Regions from separate parts of the Exiguobacterium sp. s168 genome, predicted to be linked through region 4. Evidence: riboswitches for the same ligand, from Rfam matches in the RefSeq annotation. Region 4 holds a riboswitch; each other region holds the start of a gene.
What was found. A riboswitch is a leader RNA that binds a small molecule or an ion and turns the genes downstream of it on or off. The one in region 4 is predicted to bind S-adenosylmethionine.
Positions count from the first base shown of each region.

Region 1 (3,581 bases), on a different contig from region 4:
ACAAAAAAGACGAATCCGTCGAAATCGACGGGTTCGTCTCTTCTTATCGCAATACGTTAAAATGTCATCTCGACGTATTTCGTTACTTGTCGATCCATCAAGTATAACTCGATCTGTTCACGGTAGGCTTTATAGTGATCGGATGCGATATGCGCTTCAAGTGCCTCTTCATCACGATACACTTCATACAGCATGAATTGATGCTCATCCTCGATCGATTGATGTAAGGAATAACGTAAGCACCCTTCTTCTTTTTGTGAGGCATGATAGACCGTTTGTAGAATCGGGAAGACTTGATCCGCAAGTCCTGCTTTGATTGTAAGTACAGCGTTGACGACGATTTCTCCCATGTTTCATTATCCCCTTTCGTGATTACCTGTATCTGTACCCATTTTCACGAAAAGACACACGTCAAAGGAGCCTGAAGATGCAAACTCAACTTTTTGAAGCACTTGAACAATTCGAACCCACGATGATCGCGTTACGTCGTGATTTTCATCGACATCCGGAACTCTCTTTCCAGGAAGTCCGCACACCAGAACGAATTGCAAACTTTTATGCGGAGCAGGGCATCCCTCACGAAACAGCCGTCGGAGGTCGTGGTGTCGTCGCGACGATCGAAGGCAAACAACCTGGTCCGACGATTGCTGTTCGTGCAGATTTTGATGCCTTACCGCTTCAAGAAGAGACGACACTCGCTTTCCGGTCGATTCACCCTGGTGTCATGCATGCATGTGGACACGATGGGCATACGGCGATGGTGATGGCCCTTGCTGCTACACTCTATCCATTACGGGATCAATTGCAAGGAACGATTCGAATCATCCACCAGCATGGTGAAGAGGTCTTTCCCGGTGGCGCGATCCAAATGATTGAAGCCGGGGTCCTCGAAGGCGTCGATGCGATCTTCGCGACACATCTCGAAAATGATTTACCGGTCGGTACGATCGGTTTTCGAGAAGGACATACATTATGCGCGATCGATGAATTCGAAATCATCGTTCACGGTCAAGGCGGGCATGCCCAGGCACCGCACAAAACAAAAGATGCGCTTGTCGCCGGTGCACAACTGGTCTGTAACCTCCAACACCTTGTCAGTCGACGGGTCGATCCGTTCGAACCCGCTGTCCTTGCGATCGGGTCCTTCCATGCGGGAACGGCTCCGAACATCGTCACAGGTGAAGCACGCATCGTCGGGGAGATTCGGACGTTCAACGAGACACTACGACATCAGCTCCGACAAGAAGTCGACCTTATCGCCAAAACAACGTGTGCCGGCATCGGTGCCACCTATTCGATTGACTTCACGACGGGTTACCCGGCGCTTTGGAATCATCCGGACGAGACAAAACTCGTTCAGGAAGCCGCTTCTTTCTTACCGGAAGCATCTGTCCGGTCACTCACACCGATGATGGCGGCGGATGACTTCGCACATTACTTAACGCACGTACCGGGTAGTTATTTCTTCACCGGCTCCGGATATACGGACGGTCGCGTCAATCATCCACAACATCATCCGCAGTACGAGATCAACGAACAGGCGTTGTTGGTTGGTGCGAAAACACTCGGAGCGACCGTTTTACGTGCCTTGAAACCTAAGGATTGACTTTTTTTCTTTGTGAATGGTATCATCACAACAATGATAACGAATGACATCAACTTCATATACCCTTATCAAGAGTGGACCGAGAGATCTGGATCGATGACGTCCCAGCAACCTGCGCATAGCAAGGTGCTACGACCAGCAAAGCGAAAGCTTTGGTTGATAAAAAGCGGCGACTCCTTTTGCAACCAAGCGAAGGAGTCGTTTTCGTTTTTCTCGCTGTCAGACATACAATGGGAATTTCCCACGGAGAGGAAGATACGGATGGAAAAAGCAACATTTGCAGGTGGATGTTTTTGGTGTATGGTGACACCGTTTGAAGAATTACCAGGAATCGAGGGAATCGTATCAGGTTACATGGGTGGACACGTCGATCACCCGACATACGAGCAAGTTAAAACAGGAACGACAGGACATCTCGAAGTCGTTCAAATCACGTTTGATCCGAGTCTGTTCCCGTACGAGCGTCTGCTCGAACTCTACTGGCCACAAACGGATCCGACGGATGCAGACGGTCAGTTCCAAGATCGCGGCACGCAGTACGCACCAGCAATCTTCTATCATACGGATGCTCAGCATGAAGCAGCGATCGCTTCTCGTGACACTCTTGCTGCAAGCAATCGTTTCAAACAACCGATCGTGACGCGGATCGATGCCGCTTCTGAATTTTATCCAGCGGAAGAGTACCATCAAGACTTCCATAAGAAAAATCCAGAACATTATAAAAAAGATCGTGCTGCTTCTGGTCGCGATGCTTTCATCGAGCAAGAATGGAAAGATACGACGACGGTCTAATCACCTCGAACCATATACAGTAGCTGAGACTGATTTCAAGCATCTCGTTCTTCCCCTACTTTCCAGTAGAAAGTGGAGGATGACCGAGATGTCATTGGAGTCAATTTTTTGTATGTAAACCAACTGCTTTGTCCTTTGCGTCACCCTTGCATAAATTTGTAATCGTTTACAAATGAAGTTTTTTGTTTTACGGTTAATAAAAATTAACCGGTTAAAAAGGAGATGATTGGATGGAACAAAAAGCGATTCATATACTGAACAGCTATGAACAATTGAAGGTGATCAGTGATCCATTACGAACAAAAATTCTTATGTTTCTCGTCGAAAAACCGCATACGGTGCATCAGTTAGCCCACTTGCTGACGTTATCCCGCGCGAAGGTCCTTTATCATGTACGGGAACTTGAAAAGCATGACTTAATTCGCCTCGTCCGGACAGAAGAACAGGGCGGCAACTTGTTGAAATATTACCAAGCGATTGCCCGAGGATACATTCCTGCTGATCACCTTCTGAACTTCGTCGAGACAAAAGAGGCGACTCGGCAGTCGTATCTTGAGGTACTCGACCGGGCAAAGACACGCGTCCTTACGGCTCCGACAGCTGCTTTTGCTCCCGTATCTTCGAACGTCGAGGACTGGATGAGCTTATCGCTTCAAAAGGAACTAACGATGTCTGAAGCCGACTTTCAACGGTTTGCTACAAAATATCGTGCTTTATTAGACGAGTTCACACAGTCTCCACCTGACGAAAAAGATCAAAAGCACTTTTACATCATGACGACTGCTTTAGCAATTGATGAACCACTGTTTGAGAATGACGAGGTTTAAATCGGAGGTGCCCCATGCTACCTGTTGAAATGGATATGCAACACTCGCTGTTTAAAAATCGATCCTTTTTATTTTTATGGGGGTCCGGTATGTGCTCTGCCCTTTCGTTATCGATGTATCTGTTTGTTGAACAATGGTATGTCATCCATACGTTAAACCAAGCATCCTATCTTGGATTCGTCCTCATGGCTACCTTGTTACCCCGTATTTTTCTCATGTTATTCGGTGGCGTCTTATCCGATCGCTATAAACGTTCAACGATCATGCGTATCTCGAGCGGTCTACGGATCAGTTTCATTCTTTGTCTTCTCGTTTTACTTCATGCCGATCAGCTTACGTTGCTGACGATTTTAGGA
Region 1 is NZ_JACSNE010000013.1:32,254-35,834, reverse strand. Features, by position in the region: gene KNQ15_RS09290 (putative quinol monooxygenase) at 57-350, opposite strand; gene KNQ15_RS09285 (M20 metallopeptidase family protein) at 428-1,606, shown strand; SAM riboswitch class I at 1,669-1,772, shown strand; gene msrA (peptide-methionine (S)-S-oxide reductase MsrA) at 1,868-2,398, shown strand; gene KNQ15_RS09275 (winged helix-turn-helix domain-containing protein) at 2,629-3,225, shown strand; gene KNQ15_RS09270 (MFS transporter) at 3,240-3,581, shown strand, end outside.
Region 1: linked by a shared signal. The riboswitch ahead of msrA (peptide-methionine (S)-S-oxide reductase MsrA) and the one ahead of metK (methionine adenosyltransferase) in region 4 are both predicted to bind S-adenosylmethionine.

Region 2 (3,581 bases), on a different contig from region 4:
TCGAAGTAATTTGTGGTAGTATGTTTTCCGGGAAATCGGAAGAGTTGATTCGTCGTGTCAGACGGGCACAGTACGGCAAACTGCCCGTTCAAGTATTCAAGCCGGCAATCGACGACCGGTACCATGAAGAGCATGTCGTCTCTCACATCGGAAATTCCGTCGTGGCGATTCCAATGGCGACGAGTCGTGATCTCTATGCAGCAGTAGCGGAAGAAACACAAATTGTCGGAATTGATGAAGTTCAATTCTTTGATGATGAGATCGTTCAAGTCATCGAAGCACTTGCGCAAGACGGAAAACGCGTCATTTGTGCAGGACTCGATCAGGATTTCCGGGCAGAGCCGTTTGGCAAGATGCCGGAATTACTGGCGCGCGCAGAATTTGTGACGAAACTTCAGGCGATCTGTCTCTCATGTGGCGATCCGGCTTCCCGGACACAACGTTTGATTGATGGAAAACCAGCGAACTATGATGATCCGATCATTTTAGTCGGCGCTTCAGAATCGTATGAGCCACGGTGCCGCCACTGCCATGAAGTGCCAGGAAAGCCGAAGCCGCTCCAAACGATGCAACACCAAAAAGGATAAACAAAAAAGACGAACCGATGATGGTCGTCCTTTGATGTAACAGCTGTTCGCTTCTAAGTGAAGACGAATAGCTGTTTTTTTTTATCCCGTTTCCTGTGAGAAACGACTCGAGCGTTCGATGAAACGAATCGTCTCACGCACGATCAAATCCTGATCATGATCGAGGGTCGCGACGTGGTACGAGTTGAGGAGACAGTAGATTCGTTTATCATTCGTCCCGATGTGCTGGTGCAGATAATCCGAGCTCGACGGCGGAACGACGTGATCGGTCGCCGAGTAGAGAATCAATGTCGGCAGGAGAATGGATCCGAGGCGTCCTTTTGTCTCATCCATTAGACGGACGAGTTCGAACGCACAACGGCTCGGAACGAGGTCATAAATGATTTCGAAGGCTGCTCGCTTAATGTCCGGTGCCCCTTCCGGTAAGTACTGTGGACCGTCCTCGAACGAAAGTGCTTCATAGGATGGAACGGAGAGTGCGGCATTGATCGTAATGATGCCGGCAAACGGAATGCCGTCAGCAGCGAGCGACAACGCAAGCGTCGCACCCATCGATTGACCGATGACGAAGACTTGATCGCATGTTTCTTGTAAACGTTCATAGCCGTCTTGCAGGCTTTGCTTCCAACATCGAGCAGTCGATTGTTCAAACTCGCGGACGTTCGTTCCATGTCCACGTAAGCGCGGGGCATAGACGGTAAAACCTTCGGCAGCAAATGCCTCACCGACGTCCCGGACACTCTGCGGAGTGGCGTTAAAACCATGACAGATTAGAATGCCGATCGGTCCACCTTGAAGATAAAATGCTTCAGCACCAGTCAATACAGGATAGTTCATCATTACTATTTTTCCTCCATTCATGAAAAAAACTCGTCGACGTCACTGCTTGGACGCCCACGAGTTTTTCACCGTATCATCCAAAGCCGCGCTTTGCTGGTCGGAGCACCTTACAGATTGCAGGTTGCCGTGAAGTCATAGAGCCAGGTCTCTCGTTCACTCTTGATAAATATCATATTGGAATTGTCGGATTAATCATTGAAACGATGGTAGCACGACCGAAAATGACTTGTCAAATCGTTCTTGACGAATCATGATCCGTTCAGTAAGCTAACTCATAACTTGTTCATCCATCGATATGCGCCAAATGGATTATTTTTGAAAAGTTGGTTGACTTTTAAAGGTTCGACCCGTAATGTAAAAATTAGTTTTACGACATAAGCAACAACACAACAACACACATACGAATTTCATACCGCAATACTTATCCAGAGAGGTGGAGGGACTGGCCCTACGAAACCTCGGCAACAGACTCATTATGAGCACTGTGCCAATTCCATCAGACAGATGTCTGAGAGATGAGTGGAGTGGATTCTGCCACTGTGCGGATCCAGGTCTCTTCTTGTTTCTCAAGAAGGGACCTTTTTTGTTGAATGAAGGGGGAAAACGGAATGATTGCATTTCATCAAGTCAAAAAAACGTACGTCACGAAAGATCAGACGATTGCAGCGCTCGACGGTGTCGACCTGACGATCGAAAAAGGTGAAATCTTTGGGGTCATCGGTTTTAGCGGTGCCGGAAAAAGTTCACTGCTCCGCTGCGTCAATCTGTTAGAACGACCGACGTCAGGAACGGTGACGGTCGATGGGGAAGATTTAACGCAACTGTCTCCGAAAAAGTTACGCCAAGCAAAACAACGGATCGGGATGATCTTTCAGCACTTCAATCTGTTGAATGCGAACACGGTCTTTACGAATGTCGCGAAACCACTCGTTCTCGCAGGCGTCAAGAAAGACGAAATTCGCCGCCGGGTGACGGAGTTACTCGAATTCGTCGATCTCGCGGACAAAGCAGATCATTATCCGGATCAATTGTCGGGTGGGCAGAAACAGCGCGTTGGTATCGCCCGGGCACTCGCGACGCAACCTTCCGTCCTTTTATGTGACGAAGCGACGTCAGCACTTGATCCCCAGACGACACATCATATTCTTCAGTTATTAAAACGGATCAATGCCGAGTACGGGATCACGATTCTCTTGATCACCCACGAGATGGGCGTCATCCGGGAGATTTGCGACCGGGTCGCCGTCATTGAAGCTGGAAAGTTGATCGAGTCAGGAACGGTCTTTGATGTCTTTTCAAACCCGCAGACTGAGACAGCGAAAAATTTCGTTCGCTCCGTCATGCATGACGAGATTCCAGCGTCGATTCGTCAGTTGATCGAGTCCCGGAATGCGAATCCAATCTATAAGATTCACTTCCTTGGACATCACACCGGACAACCACTCTTATCGCAAGTCGCAAAACGCTTCGACGTCGATGTCAATATCCTGCACGGTAGCATCACGGAGTTGCAGGATACGCCGTTCGGCACATTACTCGTTGAACTGATCGGTGAGACGACAGAAGTGAAACGAGCGTTACACTACATCGATCAGGCGCAGGTAACCGTTGAGGAGGTGCTCGCTGATGCTAGTTAACTACAGTGATATCTGGACAGCATTCTTGCAGACGATGACGATGGTATCCGTTTCGCTCTTGTTCTCGACCTTGATCGGCTTACCACTCGGTATCCTGCTTGTCGTCACGCGAAAAGGAGCGTTACTTGAAAATGTTCCGTTGTTCACGTTCTTCAACAGTATCGTCAATATTTTCCGCTCGATTCCGTTCATCATCTTACTCGTCGCGATCATCCCGTTGACGCGCTTGATCGTTCAGACATCGATCGGAACAGAAGCCGCAATCGTTCCGCTCGTCTTTTACGCTGCACCGTACATGGCGCGTCTGATCGAGAGTTCTTTACTCGAAGTCGATAAAGGCGTTCTTGAAGCAGCAGAAGCGATGGGCGCGACACCGTTTCAAACGATTTTCCGCTTCCTCCTACCGGAAGCACTCGGTTCACTCATCCTGAACTTAACGATCGCGACGGTCGGCTTGATCGGGGCGTCGGCGATGGCAGGCGCCATCGGTGGTGGCGGTTTGGGTGACTTAGCAATT
Region 2 is NZ_JACSNE010000007.1:65,990-69,570, reverse strand. Features, by position in the region: gene KNQ15_RS06425 (thymidine kinase) at 1-587, shown strand, start outside; gene KNQ15_RS06420 (alpha/beta hydrolase) at 669-1,427, opposite strand; SAM riboswitch class I at 1,495-1,596, opposite strand; SAM riboswitch class I at 1,846-1,949, shown strand; gene KNQ15_RS06415 (methionine ABC transporter ATP-binding protein) at 2,036-3,064, shown strand; gene KNQ15_RS06410 (methionine ABC transporter permease) at 3,054-3,581, shown strand, end outside.
Region 2: linked by a shared signal. The riboswitch ahead of KNQ15_RS06420 (alpha/beta hydrolase) and the one ahead of metK (methionine adenosyltransferase) in region 4 are both predicted to bind S-adenosylmethionine.

Region 3 (3,581 bases), on a different contig from region 4:
GTGATACCAGAAACGATGGCAGGCAACGCTTCCGGGATTAAGACTTTATAGATGATTTGGAACTTCGTCGCCCCCATCGATTCAGCTGCCTCGATGACACCTTTATCGACTTCACGTAACGCGAGTTCAACCATCCGACCGTAAAATGGTGCAGCACCGAAAATCAGTGCCGGTAATGCTGCCGTTGGTCCGAGGAACGAACCGACGATCGCTGTCGTAAATGGAATCAATAAGATCAGTAAGATGATGAACGGAATCGAACGGAAGACGTTGACGATCAAGCTCAACACTGAATAGAACGCCCGATTCTTGAACAATAACTCTTCGTTTGTCGCATACAATAGTAAACCAATGATCAAACCGAGAACGAATGTTGAAAACCCAGCGATTGCCGTCATATAGACGGTACTGCCTGTCGCTTCCCACACCATGTCCCAATCTAGGTTGTCAAAGAATGAAATCATCGGTGATCCACCTCCACTTCAACATCACTGGCTTGAAGCTTCGTGATGACCGCTTGTGTTGCTTCTGTTTCCCCGATCAACTGAATGAACAGTGTACCGAGTGCCCCTTCCTGTGATTGACCGACGTTTCCGCCGATGATGTTGAACAGGACCGGTGAATCCTTCATGACTTCCGCGAGGATCGGGCTTTCCGCTGTTGATCCGACGAACGTCAACTGAACGATTTTTCCGGTTGGGTACCGTTCGCGTAGTTTCGCGAACGTCAACTCGTTTTCCGAAGGCGACGTCAATTGTTTGACGAACTCCTTCGTCATCGCTTGCTTCGGATGACGGAAGACCTCTGCGACCGGTCCTTGCTCGACGATTTTACCGGCTTCCATGACGGCGACCCGGTGACAGATTTTTTGAATGACGTGCATCTCGTGTGTGATCAAGACGATCGTCAGTTTCAGTTTTTCATTGATGTCAACGAGTAACTCAAGGATTGAGTCCGTCGTCTTCGGATCGAGTGCACTTGTTGCCTCGTCACATAAGAGAACGTCCGGGTTCGATGCCAGTGCCCGAGCGATACCGACACGTTGTTTTTGACCACCCGATAATTGTGACGGATAGGCTTTTTCGCGTCCGTCCAAACCAACGAGTTGGATCAGTTCCGCTACCCGTTCCTTGCGGTGTGCTTTCGGGAAGCCACCGAGCTCGAGTGGGAACATGATGTTCTCTTCAACTGTTCGTGACCACAATAAGTTGAAATGTTGGAAGACCATCGAGACATTCTTACGGACGCCTCGTAATTCCTTTGGTTTTAGTGATGTCATCTCAACACCATCGATTTGGATCGAACCACTCGTTGGTGCTTCAAGCATATTCAGCAATCGGATCAAGGTCGATTTCCCTGCTCCGGAATAACCGATTATTCCAAAAATTTCACCGCGCTCGATTGTCAGATCGACATTCGCGACGGCTTCGACCGCTCCGCGCTTTGAGCGATAAATCTTTCCTACGTCTTGTAAACGAATCACAACTGTCCCTCCTAAAATAAAAAAAGTGCGCGCGTTTTAGAGCAAACGCGCGCACTTTTCAGTACACAAAACCATTTGCTCTCATCTCCCAGACTTTTGTCTGCTGGAATTAGCACCACTTCGGATTAGATCCGCGGTTGCCGGGTTTCATCGGGCCAGTCCCTCCACCACTCTCGATAAGAGTTTCGGTATTAAGTTTGTAGAATATATTCTGAATATTAGCAGGGGTTATTTTTGTTGTCAAACAGTTTTTTCAGAAACTTTTTCGAGGAACGTGAAAGCACGCGTTAAGTCTTCTTTCAAATCTTCCGCGTCTTCAAGTCCAACTGAAATCCGGACGAGACCGTCTGTGATGCCGAGTTCTGCCCGACGCTCTGCTGGGATCGACGCGTGCGTCATCCGTGCCGGAACGGAAATCAGACTCTCGACGGCACCAAGACTCTCAGCAAGTGTGAAGAAGTGTGTCGCCTCGACGAGTTTTTCTGCATTCGCTGCTGAACCAACATCAAAGCTGATCATCCCACCAAACCCAGTCGCTTGTTTCGCTTGGATGTCGTGACCAGGATGCGATGCAAGTCCCGGGTAGAAGATGTTTGAGACAATATCTTGCGCTTGTAGGAACGCAACGAGATCATGTGCTGTCTCTTCGATCGCATCCATCCGGATACCGAGTGTACGAAGACCACGGACGAGCAAGAAGCTGTCTTGCGGTCCAAGTACGCCGCCTGTCGAGTTTTGGATGAAGTGAAGCTCTTCGCCGAGCGCATCATCTTTGACGACGACAAGTCCAGCGACGACGTCCGAGTGTCCGCCGATGTATTTTGTTGCACTGTGCAAGACGATGTCTGCACCAAGCGCGAGTGGTTGTTGATGATATGGAGTCGCGAACGTGTTGTCGACGACGAGTTTAAGATCGTGACGTTTGGCAATCGTTGCGATGGCTGCGATGTCCGTTACTTTCAACAACGGGTTCGTCGGTGTTTCGACGTAGACGATCTTCGTGTTGTCTTGGATCGCTGCTTCCGTCGCTGCAAGGTCCGTCGTATCGACGAATGTCACTTGGATGTTGAACTTTGGTAAGACGCGTTGCATCAAGCGGAACGTACCACCGTAGACGTCATCCGTCATGACGATGTGGTCGCCAGACTCAAGCAAGTGGAAGACGGCATGGATCGCTGCCATCCCAGAACCGAAGGCAAAACCACGTGCGCCGCCCTCGAGATCCGCAATCAATCGTTCGATGCTCGTCCGTGTTGGGTTCGCTGTCCGTGAGTATTCGTATCCGTCCTTAAGTTGACCGATTTTATCCTGCTTGTATGTGCTTGTTTGATAGATCGGAGGTGTGACGGCTCCTGTTGCCCGGTCGACACCTGTTCCTCCATGAATCAATGCTGTCTTCTTACGCATGAGTTTCGTCCACCTTTTCAAAGATTTGTTGGCTTAAGTAGCGTTCGGCACTGTCTGCGAAGACGGTGACGATCGTACTGCCGGGGTGACGCTTCGCGATATCAAGCGCAGCAACGAGCGCTGCACCTGCTGAACTACCAACGAGTAATCCTTCGCGAGCAGCGAGTGTATGAACCGCGTCAAATGCATCGCGGTCAGAAATCGTATGAATCTCGTCGACGAGTTCACGCGGAACGAGACTTGGCCATTTCGCTGTTCCAATGCCTTCTGTCTTATGCGGACCGGCTGGACCACCATTTAAGACGGAGCCTTCCGGTTCGACGATCGCTGCTTTTGTACCGAGACGTTGTTTTAAGAAGTCCGCTGTTCCGGCGAACGTACCACCTGAACCACAACCGGCAACGAACCAGTCGATGTGCGGCAAGTCCGCAATCAGCTCAGGACCGAGTGTCCGCTGATACGTGACTGGGTTCTCTTCGTTTTCGAATTGTAACGGAACGTAACTGTTCGGAATTTCCTGACCGAGTTCTTTTGCCCGGTCGATAGCCCCTTGCATATCGAGTTCAGTCGGCGTGTTGACGACGGTTGCGCCGAGTGCCCGCATCAACGTCTGTTTTTCCTGACTGAATTTTTCCGGAACGACACAGATGACTTGAAGATTGTATTTTTTAGCGGCGAGCGCCAAGCCGAT
Region 3 is NZ_JACSNE010000003.1:173,419-176,999, reverse strand. Features, by position in the region: gene KNQ15_RS03615 (methionine ABC transporter permease) at 1-464, opposite strand, end outside; gene KNQ15_RS03610 (methionine ABC transporter ATP-binding protein) at 461-1,483, opposite strand; SAM riboswitch class I at 1,562-1,666, opposite strand; gene KNQ15_RS03605 (bifunctional cystathionine gamma-lyase/homocysteine desulfhydrase) at 1,724-2,890, opposite strand; gene KNQ15_RS03600 (PLP-dependent cysteine synthase family protein) at 2,883-3,581, opposite strand, start outside.
Region 3: linked by a shared signal. The riboswitch ahead of KNQ15_RS03610 (methionine ABC transporter ATP-binding protein) and the one ahead of metK (methionine adenosyltransferase) in region 4 are both predicted to bind S-adenosylmethionine.

Region 4 (3,581 bases):
GATTTCACGAGGCGACATGGCGAAGACGAATGACAGATTCTACTTGCCCAAAGACTTCTTCCGTCATCTCACTCAGTTCTTCAAAACCAAATGAGGTCAAGAACTGACGTGCTTTATAGTTACGTGCTTCCACGTAGACTTCGAGTGGGACGGCACCTTGTCGTTCGAGTTCACGGATCAGACGTCGCCCGATACCATTTTGCTGATATTTCGGTAAGACGTACAGACGAACGATCTCCCACGTTCCCTCAACATCAACAGCATGAATGAAACCGACGATTTCCTCGTCGATGATTCCGACATAAAAATACTCTCCCCGTGCTTCTTCCGCCGTCCGGATCGCACGAACGACTTCTTCTTGCGGATACGCCTCCTGCACGAAATGCGCTTTTGAACGTTCGGAATAGATTTCTGCATACGTATCCAACCAAGATGTGACGGCAATGTCATGAATACGTCCTGCATCAGCTGGAATAGCTTCGCGTATTTCCATAATCGGAACCCCCCTTTGTATTCATACGAATCGACTCATGTACTTTTACCCTCTTCTAGAAAAAACATTCGTTTCCTGCAAAGTTCCCCGTAAACAAAAAAAGTCCGAAAACCCGCGTAGGGTTCTCGGACTTTTTGATTATGCGAAACGTTTTGCTTGTTCTTCAAGAACTGCTGCTTTATCTGTTTGCTCCCATGGAAGCTCAACATCTGTACGACCGAAGTGACCGTATGCAGCTGTTTGACGATAGATCGGACGACGGAGATCAAGCATGTTGATGATTCCAGCCGGACGAAGATCGAAGTTTTCAGCAACCAATTCGACGAGTTGCGCTTCAGGAAGTTTTCCTGTGCCGAATGTGTCAACCGCGATTGATACTGGGTGCGCGACACCGATTGCGTACGCGAGTTGAACTTCTGCTTTGTCTGCAAGACCTGCAGCAACGAGGTTCTTCGCGACGTAACGTGCTGCGTATGCAGCTGAACGGTCGACTTTCGTTGGATCTTTACCTGAGAATGCTCCACCGCCGTGGCGTGCGTATCCACCATACGTATCAACGATGATCTTACGACCAGTCAATCCAGCATCTCCTTGTGGTCCGCCGATAACGAAACGACCAGTTGGGTTGATGAAGAATTTCGTTGCTGCGTCGATGTATTCAGCCGGGATGACCGGTGTGATGACGTGTTCTTTCAAGTCAGCTTGGATTTGCTCAAGCGTGACTTCTTCTGCGTGTTGTGTCGAGATGACGATTGTATCGACACGAACCGGCTCGTTGTTCTCGTTGTATTCGACCGTGACTTGTGTTTTTCCGTCCGGACGAAGGTAGTCGAGTTGACCGTTTTTACGCACTTCTGCCAAACGGCGTGCGAGACGGTGTGAAAGCGAGATTGGAAGTGGCATGAGTTCTGGTGTTTCTTTCGTTGCGTAACCGAACATGAGACCTTGGTCTCCTGCACCGATAGCATCGATTTCTGCATCAGACATGCTACCTTCACGTGCTTCAAGCGCTTGGTCGACACCAAGAGCGATGTCTGCTGATTGCTCATCGATTGATGTCAATACAGCACACGTGTCCGCGTCGAAACCGTATTTCGCGCGTGTATAACCGATTTCACGAATCGTTTCACGAACGACTTTTGGAATGTCGACGTAAGTTGATGTCGTGATCTCACCTGCAACGAGAACGAGACCTGTTGTAACAGAAGTTTCTGCCGCAACACGTGCGTTTGGATCCGCTGCGAGGATTGCATCAAGAATTGAATCCGAAATTTGGTCACAGATTTTATCTGGATGACCTTCAGTGACTGACTCCGACGTGAAAAGTCGGCGATTAAGGTTTGTCATGTATGACCCTCCCAAAAAAGAATTTGACGGTGTACTCATTTCCCCTAGTTGAGTGGGACGGTAAAATGAAAAAAACCTTTCCAAGTCCAAAAAATGGTCAGGGAAAGGTTGTGCGTTCTTCCTTTACCCTCTTATCGTTCGAAGTGTTTACTTCGCTTCAGGAGAGCACCTTTTCCCTCATTAATATGTGAATTAATGTAGGACGGTTGCCGGGTTTCTTCGGGCCTTGTTCCCTCCACCTGCTCAGAATAAGAGTATCCGTTACGAATTACATGATATAAAGTTGTAACTACTCTGTCAAGCAAGGTTTCAAATTCTAGTCGAAACTTTTTGAAAGAGATGTTAAACTGTTAATGCTGAAAGCGTTTCCAGATAAATAGAAATCAGCACCAGAAAATGATTGCTCTCCCTTTAGTATGTCATATATAATAAATGTGTCATACTAAATGCGATGAGCCAAAACCAACGTAGGGGAAAGGTGGGGTCAGGATGCCGATGACGGTCCTGAATATCGAAGAACTACTCAAGAAAGAGCATGTGTTCAAACAACTATCTGTTGCTGAACTTGTCGAACATGCGATTCGAAACGAAGAAGGTGTCCTTGCTGAGAACGGCGCATTATCTGTAGAAACGGGGAAATTTACAGGTCGTTCACCAAAAGATAAGTTCATCGTCCGTGATTCTTCCTGCGAGTCTCACATTGATTGGGGTCACGTTAACCAACCAATGGATGGAGACAAATTTGAACAATTGTTGCAGAAGGTTCTTCGTTACATGAACGAAGCCGATCATCTCTACTACACAGAAGCTGCAGCAGGTGCAGATACGCACTTCACCCTTCCGGTCCGTGTGCTCACACAATACGCTTGGCATAATCTCTTTGCCAAACAACTCTTTTTACGCGAATATCCTGAAGTGGCTGCCTTTGAACCGTTCACGGTCGTCTACGCACCACATTTCAAGGCAGATCCTGCCGTTGACGGAACGAACTCTGAGACGTTCATCGCCATGTCGTTCGAACACCGAATCGTCTTGATTGGTGGAACGGAGTATGCGGGCGAAATCAAAAAATCAATATTTTCCGTCATGAACTACCTCTTGCCACAAGAAAACGTTCTTTCAATGCACTGTTCGGCAAACGTCGGACACGAAGGTGACGTTGCCTTGTTCTTCGGTCTATCTGGGACTGGTAAGACCACCCTTTCCGCTGATGATAGCCGCCAATTGATTGGTGACGACGAACATGGTTGGTCACACGATGGTGTCTTCAACATCGAAGGAGGATGTTATGCGAAGACGGTTAACCTGTCACGTGAAAAAGAACCACAGATTTTTGACGCAATCCGCTTCGGAACGGTTCTTGAAAACGTCGTTCTTGATGAAACACGTCACCCTGATTACGATGACACATCGTTGACGGAAAATACGCGTGCTGCTTATCCGATTACAGCAATTGATAACATCGCTGTTCCATCACGCGCTGGTCACCCGAAGACGATCGTCTTCTTGACGGCTGATGCGTACGGTGTCTTGCCTCCGATCAGCAAGTTGACGAAAGAACAAGCGATGTATCACTTCCTATCAGGTTATACATCAAAACTCGCTGGAACAGAGCGTGGTGTAACGGAGCCGGAAGCAACGTTCTCGACGTGCTTCGGTTCACCGTTCCTTCCACTCATGCCTGAAAAGTATGCGACGATGCTTGGAGAATTGATTGATCGTCATGGTGTTACCGTCTATC
Region 4 is NZ_JACSNE010000002.1:256,162-259,742, forward strand. Features, by position in the region: gene KNQ15_RS02680 (GNAT family N-acetyltransferase) at 5-493, opposite strand; gene metK (methionine adenosyltransferase) at 632-1,840, opposite strand; SAM riboswitch class I at 1,969-2,095, opposite strand; gene pckA (phosphoenolpyruvate carboxykinase (ATP)) at 2,330-3,581, shown strand, end outside.